Regions from separate parts of the Bacillus sp. KNSH39 genome, predicted to be linked through region 2. Evidence: riboswitches for the same ligand, from Rfam matches in the RefSeq annotation. Region 2 holds a riboswitch; the other holds the start of a gene.
The links. A riboswitch is a leader RNA that binds a small molecule or an ion and turns the genes downstream of it on or off. The one in region 2 is predicted to bind preQ1.

Region 1 (7,387 bases), 5.2 Mb from region 2:
TAAAAAACATCCAGAGAATTTTCTCTGGATGTTTTTTCATGACAACTGTTCCCCATACTTTTTCAATGTTTCTCCCACTGTACATTGCCTTATACAAAATGAATGAGCGTAATACTTACTATTTGTCTTTCGATTATGTTCTCGCAAAAAACATCCTTCACAATACGTTTCTAATAAGTCATTTACCTCTGTAATGAGTTGCTTTTTATCCACCTTTGCACCTCTCTATTCGGTTATTTCTTTATGACTATCAATACTTGTTCCTTCTAATGCTTGCGTAGCTAATTGATGTGCTTCTTTATTTTGTTTTCTAGATATCGGCTCACATATAAGTTTTAATTTCATTTGCTTCGCCTTTTGCTCAATTTGGTCTAAATAATGATTTAAATGTTCATCATAACAAGGCCATTCTCCGGCTAATTGCTGCAGTACCACTTGTGAGTCTCCGCGAAGTGTAACTGCTTCATACCTAATCCCTAGTTCCTCGAGTATATTCATACCGTATAATAATGATGCATATTCCGCTTCATTATTATCATATATACCTTCTATATATGCATTGCGGCGAATGCGGTAGTTTGTATTTCCTTTTTTATAATACACACATATACCAACGCCAGCTTCTTTCGTTTGCACATCATACCCCCCATCAAAATAAACGAGTATTTCTTGGGGCTCTTCCTCTACTTGCTTACTTAACTTTTTCATCTCTTTTAATGACCATTCTGCGTCCATTTCATCGTAAAATAAAAGTTCCTTAGCTCTTCCTGTTTTCTCAAAATCCTCTGCAAATTGAAGTACTTCTTCTATGTTCATATACTCTGTTGTTAATTCCGTCTGCAATCCACGCTTCGTTTTATACAACCAATGAATTTTATATTTCATACTACATTCCCCTTATGTAAGACTTCTTATATATATCCGGCTAATTGAAGCCTCACTTTATTTTATTATATTTTATCTAGAGTCACAGCATTATATTCAATATGATTACATACAAAAAGAGCTATCCCTATAGGAATAGCTCTTTCATCTATTACATAAATCTTTCAAATTGTACTCGCTTATTAATCCAGTACATTACAGGCATACCGATCGCCATGACAACAAATTCACCAATTGCACAAGTTAACCAAGACAACATAAATGGTAAACCCAATGCAAGATGAAGTTCAATTGCAATCATAAACATTGTAATTGTAAAGATAACTGTATTAAAAATCATACGAGCCCAAACACCTTTAATAAATCGCATAGAAATAATCGTTGCAACTAACGCAAGAATAGATTGCCCTACTCCAAACACTAAATCGTAAGCGATCATAGGTGAGAAAAAGAGATTCGTTAAAAATACACCTAATACAATTCCGTAAATTGCTTTCTTGTTAAATACAACGAGATGATTAAACATCTCTGAAATACGAAATTGTACATTCGTAAAGCCAAATGGCTGAATAAGCATAGAAACAGCAATATATAATGCCGCTAAAATACCATTACCGACTAAAGTTCTAATATTCATGACAAAATCTCCTTAGTTTTTTTACGTGGGATGGTTTCGAACCACGTTATTCGTTTTTTAAGCAACAAGATTATATTTTACGTGGTAGCCCCTCTTTCGTCAATAGATTCCTATCATAAACTACCTTTTTCCTTTTAGACAACGTATAATGAAACATATGAAAGATTTAGGAGGTTTCACTTCATGACAGCAACAATTCAAAATGAAAAAGTGATCGTTTCCATTTCTGACAAAGGTGCAGAATTACAGAGCGTTCGCTTAAAAGAAGACAACACAGAATATTTATGGCAAGGTGATTCTACTTATTGGGGACGCCGTGCACCAATTTTGTTCCCAATTGTCGGCCGATTAGTAGATAATACATACTACGTAGACGGTAAACCATATTCATTAACACAACACGGTTTCGCTCGTGATCTTACTTTCTCTGTGAAAGAACAAAGCGAAACAAAAATCACTTATATCGTTACTAGTAATGAAGAAACATTAAAAAAATACCCATACGAATTCGAATTACTCGTTTCTTATGAGCTAAATGGACAAAGCGTTCATATAACATATGAAGTAAACAATCCTACTTCAAAAGAGATGTTCTTCTCAATCGGAGCACATCCTGGATTCAACTTCCCTTTATTGGACGGTGAATCATTTACAGATTATCACTTATCGTTTAATGGTTCGGAACGCTTAGAAACAAGCGTATTAGAAGGACCTTATCTTTCAAACAAAAAGCAATTAATCGCTGAAAATACGACTGAATTGCCACTTACATATGATTTATTCAAAAATGATGCACTTATTTTTGAACATATGAATACGAATGAAATTTCGATTCGTTCTCATAAACATAATAAATTTGTAAAAGTAGAATTTGATGGATTCCCATTTGTTGGCGTATGGACACCAGGGGATAACGCACCTTTCTTATGTATTGAACCTTGGTATGGCATCGCTGATGAAGTAAATCCAGCAAAAGATTTCAAGAACAAAAAGGGAATTCAATCTTTACAAGCGAATGAAACATTTACATGTCGTTACAGCATCACAATCGGATAACTACTCTATCCCCTACTTCAAAAAAATATTTAAGTAGGGGATCATCTTATAATTTGGAGGTTTCTCATTTTGATTGAAGTATATATTGATGGTGCATCAAAAGGAAATCCTGGTCCTTCTGGTGCAGGAGTGTTTATTAAAGGCGTTCAGCCACCTGTACAATTATCAGTACCACTTGGAACAATGTCCAATCATGAAGCAGAATACCGCGCTTTACTTTTAGCATTAAAATATTGCATCGAGCATAATTATAGCACTGTCTCTTTTCGTACAGATTCGCAGCTTGTTGAGCGGGCTGTTGAAAAGGAATACGCAAAAAATAAAATATTTGCACCTCTTTTAGATGAAGCACTGCAGTACATAAAAAACTTCGATCTCTTTTTTATTAAGTGGATTCCAAGTAGTCAAAATAAAGTAGCTGATGAATTAGCTAGAAAAGCTATCTTACAAAATTAACGGGGGTATGAGTGTGAAAAAAGAGTGGATTGCTCCTCTTGCTTTATTATTTGTCTCTTTTATTTGGGGAGCTACGTTTGTTGTCGTTCAAAACGCTATGTCTTTCGTTGGTCCATTTACGTTTAATGGTATTCGCTTTTTATTCGCTGGAATTATTTTATTATTCGTTCAAATTATTTCCTCACAGAAAACTTCAAAACAAGAATTAAAACATAGTAGTTTAGCTGGATTAATGGTTGGGTTCTTCTTATTTGTCGGCTATTTATTACAAACATTTGGCTTACTTTATACAACTTCTTCAAAAGCAGGTTTCTTAACTGGGCTAAGCATTGTTATGGTCCCAATCTTATCATTTATCTTCTTAAAACAAAAAGCCACCATTTTCATCGTACTTGGTATTGCTGTAGCTACAACAGGTTTGTACTTATTAACAGCTGCTAATTCTTTCCAATTAAATATAGGAGATATACTTGTTCTTGGTTGTGCAGTCGCTTTCGCTGCCCATATTCTTATTAACGGCTTCTTTTCTAAAAAAATATCACCTTTATTATTAAGCACATCTCAAGTATTAGCAGTTGGTATATTTTCTTCTATTTGCGCTTTCTTGTTTGAAGATTGGGAAAAGTTATTTTCAGTATCACTATGGACGAATCAATCCTTTTTATTCGCACTCTTTCTAACTGCCCTGTTTGCAACATCTATTGCTTTTTTCATTCAAACATCGGCACAAAAACACACTTCTCCAACGAGAGTAGCAATTATTTTCGCAATGGAGCCCGTTTTTGCTGCATTAACAAGCGTTCTCGTTGCAAATGAACAACTTTCTATTTCTGCTATTATCGGATGTCTATGTATTTTTCTAGGCATGATTTTTGTTGAATTACCTTCCAAAACAAAAAAAGAAGCGCAGGCTGCGTGAAGTTACGCTTGTAACTTCCGCATAAAAGCCTTAGCGCTTTTTTTATCTGTAATTTCTTCCTCTTTCAATCGTTCTAATAACGCAACGAAATAACTACCATCAAACTGCAATTGATGTTTAATTGTGGCTTCTATTGCTGCGTTCACAATCCCATCAGACGCACCAGTATATCCTTGTCCAAACATAATAAACCCTTGTGCTTCCTCTGATAATTTAAATCCTTTCGTATGTAAGAATGAAAGATAATCTTCTACTGTTTGCATGTTATTCCCACCTACTCAAAAATTCTCCATCTCCTATCATACATGTTTTTACACGCTATGAGAATGAAATTTCTTTGACAACTTTGTAAATCAATCTTCTACTTCTCTTACAATGGAGGATTTTCTAACAATCTGAAGGAATATGTACAGTGGAACTTATTTCATATTAAAGGGGAGACACGATGAAACAAGCACTATTAATTATTGACGCTCAGCAAGAATTAATTGATGGAAATGAGCAAGAAAATGAAGTTTTTCGTAAAACCGAGCTATTATCTACACTAAATATAGCCCTGCAGAAAGCAATAGATTCAAATGCTCTTATTGTTTTCGTAAGAGATATCGATGTTGCTTCTGGTAGTGGCGAAGGATTTGAAGTACATAATCAAATTCAAGTACCCCAGTCTGCAATCTTTATTAATAAAGCAGCAACCAATTCATTCTACGGCACTTCTTTACTTGAACTTTTAAAAGAAGAAAACATTAATCATATTGTTATAGGCGGATGTAAAACAGAACATTGCATTGACACTGCCGTTAGGACAGCAACTGTACAAGGATTTGACGTTACATTAATTAAAAACGGGCATTCAACAACTGATTCTAACGTATTGTCTGCAGAGCAAATTATTGGTCATCACAATAAAACTTTACACGGTCATTATAACGTTGATCATTTTTCTATGGTGAGAGATATCGAGGAAGACCTCTTTCAGCCGACTCATGATCAATATCGTGATTAGCGAAAAAGAATCCTTCATTCAGAAGGATTCTTTTTCACCCAAAAATTTGTGCTGCAATGCTATATAACTCATTATTCCTTTTTAATAATTGACCGCTATTTTTCATCATAATTGGTGGTGTATTCACCTTTTTAAAACCAGCAATCTCTAATACTTTCATGAAATCTTTCTTTCCTTCTAGTACATCAATTCTTAATTTACCATTATGCCCTTTTGCTAAATCATGTACAATTCTCATTGCCATCTCATCATTTTTAGCAACAACCGGCCCTATTATCTTATTTTCTGGTGTTTGTATGCTTAAACCGTAACCTAATACATTTTGTTCCTTGTCCTTTACAACGATACACTGTTCACTTTGCATAATTCTTTTCTTTAAAAACTCTTTTCTATTTGTTCCAAACGCATATTCATCTATTTTTATTATTTTTTCTAAATCACCCTCTTCATAATTCATCACATAATCTTCATTTCTTACACAATAATGTTTCGCATTGTATGAGTTACATATGTATTTAGAAACATAACTTACTGCCCTAAATCCTAACTTTTCATATAAAGGTTTCCCTTCATCCGTAGCAATAAGCATAATTGGAGTATGAGCTGATACGCTTTTAACGCACGCTTCCGTTATTATCTTTCCAATCCCTCTCCCCTTATAATCTGGATGTACAATCACCATTCCGATAGATGCTAATTTCTCCCCATATAATATTATTGCTGCGCTAGCAATTAGTTCCTCTTTCTCATTCCAAACACCGTATACAATCCCTGCGTTAAAAATAGTCTCAATTTCTTCTCTGTTATAATCCCAACCAATATAAGAAGATAGCGCTACAATGTCGCTTATTTGTTCTTTCCGAAGACGCTCCACTCTAATTTCCAATTCAATCATACTCCATCCCCTTATCTAGACATTTAAATCATTATTACGAAATCAACTTGTACATGTTTCCCTTTATTTGTCACACACATATGTTATTTTGACCAAGACTATATTGTAAATGAGGTGACAACATGCCCATTACGAATCGATTTTCTACCACCACTAACGGCGCACTCGCTATTACAGGTAATACTTTAGGCTTAAGTAAAATCAGCAATCAAAACCGTGCTGGTACAATCGGGGCAATTGGTGCATTCGCAACTACGAATACTGCTTTACAAGTAACTACTTTTCCTGCTGGTACAACATTAAACTATACACAAAATAGTTCTACCGCTATTTTAAATATCCCTGCTGGTAGTACTATTCTTTACGCAGAACTCGTTTGGGGTGGAAACTATTTATCTCGTGATCAAAACATTACGAGTGTATTAGGAAACCCAGTTTCTTTTACAACACCTGTTTCAACATACTCGATTACTCCTTCAGCTGTTACGGCTTCAAATCAAACTTTCGTTTCAAACTCTATTACATTTGGCTTTTACACTCGTTCAGCAGACGTAACAACTCTTATTCAAGCGGGAGGTGCTGGTTCCTATACTACAGGAGCGGTTCCTGGACTTGTAGATCCTATAGATGCTTCTAATGGAACAATTAATTCGGCTGGATGGACGCTTATCGTCGCTTATCAAAACGGGACATTGCCAGCAAGAAACTTAACCATTTATGTAGCGGGTAACCGTGTTTCTGCAGAAACTGGTAGTGCCGATGTATCTGTTTCTGGATTTTTAACACCTTCAGGAGGACCAGTAAGCGGGAGATTATTTTTAAGTTCTACCGAAGGAGATGCAGATTTAACCGGGGATCAAGCTTTATTTGGACCAAATTTCAGTTCATTAAATGCTTTATCTGGACCAAATAATGCCATAAATAATTTCTTCGGTTCTCAAGTTAATAATGCTGCAGGAAACTTAGATACAACTGGGACATTTGGAACGCGAAATCAAAGTGCTTCTACAGGTACAAACATTTCCGCAGGAAGACAGGGCTGGGATATCACTTCTATTGATATTTCTCCTTATTTAACAAACTCACAAGTATCCGCTGCAATCCGTTTAACTACTAACGGAGATGCATATATGTTAAATACAGTCGGCTTACAAATTAATATAAACTCCCCAAATATACAAGCAACGAAAAACGTAAATAAAAGTGTTGCTGCAATTGGAGATATTCTCACTTATACAGTTACTATCCCTAACACCGGGCTTCTTCCTGCCAATAACGCTATTTTTATAGATAGTCTCCCTAATGGTACTTCTTTTATACCCGGCACTGTAACAGTAGATAACGTACCACAAACAAATGCAAATCCTGCGGCTGGTATATCTCTTGGAACAATTAATAATGGTGCTTCTCGTATAGTAACTTTCCAAGCTACTGTCGTTTCTCTTCCAAGTCAAAATCCTATCTCTAACACTGCTAATATTACATTTCAATATACACCAATCGCCGGAGGAACAACTTTTAATGGTCTTGCAA
Region 2 (7,387 bases):
ACCAGCTGTACGAATAAACATTGTCTTTTGCCCTACAACCATTCCTTCACCTTGAATAGTCGGACCGAATATTTCTAAGACAGGGATTTTACTCATCAAGCATCCACTCCCGTCTTACTTCCGCATAACTAGTCGGCGTCTCAAATAAACGAACAAATTCAACGCGAGCTCCTTTATATTCGTTCACTCGATTCTCTTTTGTTAGTGCTTCTGCCATCTTTTCATAAATCCAAACGACCATATTTTCAGCAGTCGTATTCATTGCAGGTAACGTTTCGTTTAAATAACGATGATCTAGATAAATTTCTATTTCATTCTTCCAAATTTCTTTTATATCTCCAAAGTCAATTGCAAGACCTATTTCATTTACATATCCACTAATTCCAAATACAACTTTATATGTGTGACCATGTAAGTTTTTACATTTCCCTTCATAACAGTGTAAATGGTGTGCTGCATCAAATGTAAATTCCTTGCTGACCATTACTCTTTTATTATGGTATTTGAGTTGTTTACGCTGAATATCCTTGTCCATTTTTTGCAAATTCTCTACGATGCGAAATCCAAAAAAGTTATCCATTAGTTGTTCGCTCCTTCGCGTTCTTGTAGGTACGTATCTAATCCTGCTTTACGAAGTTGACATGCTGGACATTCACCGCAACCATCACCAATGATTCCGTTATAACATGTTAATGTTTTTTCTCGAACAAACTCAAATGCTCCAAGTTCATCTGATAATTTCCATGTTTCAGCCTTATCAATCCACATAAGTGGCGTGTGAATGACAAACGGGTAATCCATAGATAAATTTAAAGTAACATTTAACGATTTCACAAACACGTCACGGCAGTCTGGATAACCACTGAAATCAGTTTCACATACACCCGTTACAATATGACGTGCTCCAACTTGTTTTGCTAATACAGCAGCAAATGATAAGAAGAGTAAATTTCGTCCATCTACAAATGTCGATGGCAATTCACCTTCTTCATGTGTAATCTCCATATCCGTTCTCGTTAACGCATTTGGAGCAAGTTGATTTAATAGACTCATATCTAGTACCGTATGCTTTATTCCTAGTTCTTTTGCAATTTCCGCTGCACAATCAATTTCTAGCTTATGACGTTGATTGTAATTAAACGTTACAGCTTCTACCTCTGCAAACTGCTCTATTGCCCAAAATAAACATGTCGTACTATCTTGTCCTCCACTAAAAACAACAACTGCTTTTTCTTTTTTCATTTCACTCATTCTCCTTCTCTACTATAAATAAGAAGAAAGAACGTTCTTGAACTGTCACAATAAAAAAACAAAACAATACCTAAGGATATTGTTGTTTCCATAGTTTTTTATAGAGGGAGTTCGCGAACCTCTCCCGCGCGGTGCACGGAATTTCTTCTTTCATTGACATAGCTTATTGTAACATATTGTATACTAGCGTAAAAATTTCTGATTTTTCCGCTATTTATTATTTCATTTCTTTCATTTTATAGTATGATTAATTTAATATAAGAAGAGAGGAGGCATCCCACTGAAATCTTTTATTATTTATCTCTTTTTAAATATATTATTCATCCTGATTACAATGCTCGTATATCATTTATTTTGGAATCAAAAAGGGAAACGCTCTCCTAAATTAAATTCAGCTATATTCATTGTACTCTGTTGCCTCGCTACCGTACTCTGTATTACATTTGCAGCAAAAACAAATAATGGTTTTCAATTTGATATGCGCCATATTGTATTAATTGTCGGTACATTAACGGGAGGGCCTATTGCTGGTGGTTCTATCTTAGTTGTATTAAACATATATCGCTTATTATTAGGTGGGGTAGGTGTTTTCCCATCTCTTATCGGTTCTGTTCTTCTGTTTATTGTTCTATTATTAACATATAAATTTTTCAATCGAACTTCTAATCGTATAAAAATAACACTTGCTATTATCTACAGTCTCACATACGGATTTAGTTGGATACCCTTCTTCCTTTCAAAGGTTACAAATAAGACTGATTATATACCGCATATTATTGTGTATGAATTATGTTCAATGCTTGGTACGATTCTAATTTTATATTTACTACACATATTACAAACTCAAGTTCGTCTCCAAAATGAACTTATAAATGCTGAAAAGTTTCATTTAATTGGTGAAATGGCAGCGTCTATCTCTCATGAAATTCGCAATCCATTAACTTCAACGAAAGGTTTTTTACAACTGTTACAATCAGATACATGCACTGAGCAGGAACGAAAATTATATATCGACATTGCCATTAATGGCATCGAACAAGCAAATCATGTTCTTACAGATTATTTAACCTTTGCTAAACCAAGCATTGAAAAAGAACAAATATTACAGTTAGAAGAAGAATTACTACATGCATTGTCGCTAATTACACCGCTTGCTAATTTAACAAATGTACGTACTCATTATATAAAGCAAAGCACTTCTTTTTTTATCGCTGGAGAAAAGCAAAAACTAAATCAATGTTTATTAAATATTTTAAAAAATTGCATTGAGGCTATGCCAAAAGGCGGTGATCTTTATTTCACATTAGTTCCTGATCATAAGCATATTCAGTTATATATAAAAGATACAGGAGTCGGTATGGATTCAGAACAAGTAAAACGTCTTGGTTCGCCCTTTTATTCAACGAAAGAAAAAGGTACTGGACTTGGAATGATGGTCGTATTCAGTGTTGTTCAAGCTATGAATGGAAAAATTGATATTATAAGTGAAAAAGGAATCGGTACAACCTTTTTATTAACTTTTCCACTCATACAAAAAACGTGATGAAATACTCATCACGTTTTTTCTGTTCCTTCAACTAATTCAGCAAAAGCTTTCACTTTTCCGTGCGGTTGTTGATTTTCTTTACGTGCTTTCCAGGCGCGCTCTTCTTCTCGCTTCTTCTTAGACATGTTTTTTCAACTCCTTCTTTTCTTTCTTATTTCTCCATGTAGTATTCCAAAATAAGAAAGAAAACTATGCACGTATCAAAAAAGAAGTGGTTTCCCACTTCTTCCACTTTAGCGTTGCAAAATTGCATGTTTCGCCTCTTTTAACTGCGTAAGATGTCTTTGTTCATGCAAATCAAGAAATTGAACCCATTGATACAAATTCAGATCATTAAAAACAGGATGCTTTAATCCATTTTCAAATAGATCTTTTTCATCTATAACACTATGAAGCGCGTGTAATAGTTCTTGGCGTGAATGTTCTAGCAATTGAATTCCTTGCTGTTTTTTCATTAAAGTTTCTGTTGGTTGCATTTGCTGAGGAGCTTCTCGTTTATGTGTGCGATCAAGCGTAAGCTGGAGGTCTTTAAATGGAGTCATGTTTCTTTCATTTTTTTGTAAAGCATATACAAGGGCAGACGTGACAGATTGTTCAACTAAATGCAAGTGGTGTAAAATTTGAATAATACTCCATTTATCACGGCGTGGCTTTACATTCACTTCTGTGTCATTTAACATTTCAATTTCTGATAATAGCGTGCTTCGAGTAGCCTGTAATGAGTTTACTAAACTTTCTAAACTTACATCCATATTAGATTGAAGCATACTTGTTCCCCCCTTTTGTTGGTGAAAAGAGGTGCTCCTTATTAGAAACACCCCTTTAGTATTCTGAATTTTCTTTTATTATCTCATCATTTTCCCATTATGTCGATGTTAAACATGTGAAAAAAAGCGCATGTTTTTTACAATTTTGTGTCGTCAATCGCATGTAACCATGCTTCAATTTCTGTAATAACACTTTTCACACAGCCTTCAGCAAATGGTGATGTTAAATTTGCAACCTCTACTAATTCTAAGAACGATTTACTTCCACCTTGTTGGCACAGATTCACATAATCTTCCCACGCCTCTTGTCTATTATCTCTTGCACGTTTCCAAAATTGTAGCGCACAAATTTGAGCAAGCGTGTAATCAATATAATAGAACGGTGAGCTATAAATATGCCCTTGACGTTGCCAAAAACCACCGCGCTCTAAATAATCATTCTCCTCATAATCACGATGTGGTAAATATTTCTTCTCTATGTTACGCCATGCTGTCTTACGCTCTTCAGGTGATGCTTCAGGATTTTCATATACATAATGTTGATATTCATCAACAGATACACCATAAGGTAAAAACAGAAGTGCTGAACTTAAGTGAGAGAAGTAATATTTATCTGCATCTTCTTCAAAGAATAGCTTCATCCATGGCCATGTAAAGAATTCCATACTCATAGAGTGGATTTCACACGCCTCATATGTTGGCCAATTATATTCTGGAATTTCAAATTTACGACTTTCATATACTTGGAAAGCATGACCTGCTTCATGTGTTAATACATCAATGTCACCAGATGTTCCATTGAAGTTTGAGAAAATAAATGGCGCTTTATAATTCTCAATATATGTACAATATCCGCCACCAGCTTTTCCTTTTTTCGCAACTAAATCTAATAAATCATTATCTAGCATGAAATTGAAAAATTCATCTGTTTCAGCCGATAACTCTTTATACATTGTCTTTCCATGATCAACAATCCAATCCGCATCTCCTTTTGGAGTTGGGTTACCTGTAGCAAACTCAAAGTTTTCGTCGTAATAAGCTAACTTCTCTACACCGATACGTGCTTGTTGTCGCTTTCTTAATTCCGTTGTAACGGGAACGATATAATCTAGCACTTGCTGACGGTAATTAGCCACCATCTCCGCATTATAATCTGTACGGTACATTCTTGCATATCCAAGTTCAACAAAGTTTTTGAAACCTAAAGATTTTGCGATTTTCGTTCTCACTTTAACAAGCTCATCATAAATACGATCTAGTTCTTCCTCATTTCCAGCTAAAAATCCGTAGTATGCTTCACTTGCTGCTTTACGTTCGCTTCTTTCTTTTCCTTGCATAAACGGAATCAGTTGCGATAACGTTCTTTCTTCTCCAGCAAAGTCAATTTTTGCAGATGCTAATAACTGTGTATATTGCGATGATAATTTATTTTCTAATTGTAAATCTTTCACGACTTCATCTGAATATGTTTTTAAATCACATTCTGCTAGAGCAAATAATTGTTTTCCATAATACGCCTCTAATTCTTCACGAAATGGAGAATTAATGAGTGCCTTATAATATTTTGTACCATATCCTTGTACAACTGGAGAGAATTCATCAAAGAAATCCTGCTCCTCCTTATAAAAAGTATCCGTCGTATCAACAGAATGGCGAATGTAACAAAGGTTTCCCATTGTACCAAAATCGTTGCGAATCTCATTAATTGAATGAATGACTTGTTTTTGTTCTTCTACAGTTTTTGCGTTATCAAACTTCTCTAAAGCAACAGTAAATTTCTCTTTTAACTCTTCAATATTTGGGCGTTTATATTCATAGTCTTTAAATGACATGAACGAGCCTCCTCTCCATTACATACCTTTATTATAATTCAATACGTATTCTTGAATTCCCTCTTAATTTTCAACAAATTTCGGCAGTGATTGCCCTGAGCTCATTACAAATAAAAAAGCCTTGGATTTATTTATCCAAAGCTCCTTTGGAACATATTATTTTTCATACTTCCCAATTTTTTTTAATAAATCAAGTAATTCATCTTTTTCATCTTTCGTTAACATTTCAAAAGACTGATGTATAACTTTCTCATGCCCCGGAAAAATAGAAGCAATAAAGTTCTCGCCAGACTCAGTTAATTGCGCGTAAATAACACGTCTGTCATTCGGACATGGAATTCTCTTTACTAATCCCTTTTTCTCCAGCTTATCTACAACATATGTAATGCTGCCACTAGCTATTAAAATACGCTCACCAATTTGCTGAAGTGGTTGACCGCCTTTATGATATAGCAGTTCTAATACAGCAAATTCAGTTGGATTTAACCCGTTACTTTGTATAGATTTATTTGTAGTATCCATAACAGAACGATGTACACGAGATAATGCAATAAATACTTTTAAAGATTGAGAAATATCTTCTCGTTCATTATTTGATGTCATACAACTTTCAACCCTTCACTTAAATTCTCAGCAATAAAAAGAAAATGCCAGTTCATACTTCCTGTGGATTCCGAATGAGCATTCACTCATCCATTTCCTCTCCCCTAATATATTAAGAATCATTCTTGAATAAAAACATGACAATTTTAACATAGTTTATATATAATGATAATAAAAAAAGAAGGAGTACCACATTTGAAAGTCAAATTCCAAAGCATAATTGTATATATATTGCTTGTTATCCTACCGACAATAGGGATTGGTGCTACATTTTATTCGTATCATACATATAAAATGAAACAGGAAAACAAATTATCTGCTCATACAGTTCTCTTTTTATATAGAGATTATTTGGATCATCATCTTGGTGAAGCAATTTCTGCTTTAGACATGCTTGCAAAAGTTGTAGGCACCGAGACTGGTAATATAAATGGTATTAAACAAATTGTACATGATACAGATGGAAACGATGCACGCTTTTCTGGTCTATATTACGCTACACCAGAAGGAGTCATTACAATCGCATCTGAAGATGAATCAAAGCCTATAGATGTTTCAGACCGTAAATATATTCAAGACGCGCTCCAAACTAAAAAAACCACTGTATCATCAGTCATTACTGATCGCGTTCTTGGACATAAAGCTATTATGATTGCTGCCCCCATATTTAATAAACAGAAGGAGCTCTCAGGATTATTATTAGCTAGTTTACGCTTTGATTACATTTCATCTTCTTTAAATGCCATTAAACCACAATACCATTTTGAGGTAACTGATAAACATGATGTAGTTTTTCTAACCGATGATAATAACGACACAAGTGATACGCATTCTAATATGCTTACTACCCCACTCCAAAGATTAAATTGGAAGGTCTCTGTTTCTCCATTACCTATTCATCAAAAAACCTTATACCAGTGGGTTGCAATAGAGTGTATAGCTACTTTATTTTTAATGTCTATTTTATTTTTACTTGCTCAATATATGTTGTTAAAACGTCAAACAAAAATTGAAAGGCAACAAAATGAACTACAAAAAATTGAATTAGTTGGAACTTTTGCAGCGAGTACAGCACACGAAATCCGTAATCCTCTTACTGGAATTAAAGGACTCGTCGCTCTATTAAAAGAGAAATATAAAGATGAGCAAGATCAGTTCTACTTTTCCGTAATTGAACAAGAAATAGAGCGAATCAATGAAATTGTAAGTGAATTTCTTATTCTCGGAAAGCCAACCGCCATCATCGAACAAACGTATGATGTAAGAAAAATTCTAAATGAGGTAGCATTAATTATTCAATCTGAGGCGAATTTACATAACATTGTATTCCATTTACATCTGCCAGACCATCCTGTTCATATCCGTTGTTCGAAAGACCATATGAAACA

Region 1: linked by a shared signal. The riboswitch ahead of ACUL40_RS00185 (QueT transporter family protein) and the one ahead of queC (7-cyano-7-deazaguanine synthase QueC) in region 2 are both predicted to bind preQ1.

What each region holds. Positions count from the first base shown of each region.
Region 1 covers NZ_JBQXYO010000001.1:41,114-48,500, reverse strand. The annotation lists gene ACUL40_RS00200 (DUF2564 family protein) at 1-3, shown strand, start outside; gene ACUL40_RS00195 (zinc-finger domain-containing protein) at 37-213, opposite strand; gene ACUL40_RS00190 (ribonuclease H family protein) at 226-885, opposite strand; gene ACUL40_RS00185 (QueT transporter family protein) at 1,037-1,522, opposite strand; PreQ1 riboswitch class I at 1,529-1,573, opposite strand; gene ACUL40_RS00180 (aldose 1-epimerase family protein) at 1,706-2,578, shown strand; gene ACUL40_RS00175 (reverse transcriptase-like protein) at 2,648-3,034, shown strand; gene ACUL40_RS00170 (DMT family transporter) at 3,048-3,953, shown strand; gene ACUL40_RS00165 (DUF6123 family protein) at 3,956-4,216, opposite strand; gene ACUL40_RS00160 (cysteine hydrolase family protein) at 4,399-4,959, shown strand; gene ACUL40_RS00155 (GNAT family N-acetyltransferase) at 4,994-5,854, opposite strand; gene ACUL40_RS00150 (DUF7507 domain-containing protein) at 5,977-7,387, shown strand, end outside.
Region 2 covers NZ_JBQXYO010000001.1:5,219,789-5,227,175, reverse strand. The annotation lists gene queE (7-carboxy-7-deazaguanine synthase QueE) at 1-96, opposite strand, end outside; gene queD (6-carboxytetrahydropterin synthase QueD) at 89-580, opposite strand; gene queC (7-cyano-7-deazaguanine synthase QueC) at 580-1,242, opposite strand; PreQ1 riboswitch class I at 1,336-1,379, opposite strand; gene kinB (sporulation sensor histidine kinase KinB) at 1,586-2,794, shown strand; gene ACUL40_RS26800 (DUF6254 family protein) at 2,806-2,922, opposite strand; gene ACUL40_RS26795 (DinB family protein) at 3,031-3,564, opposite strand; gene ACUL40_RS26790 (M3 family oligoendopeptidase) at 3,702-5,396, opposite strand; gene ACUL40_RS26785 (MarR family winged helix-turn-helix transcriptional regulator) at 5,553-5,999, opposite strand; gene ACUL40_RS26780 (DUF3149 domain-containing protein) at 6,195-7,387, shown strand, end outside.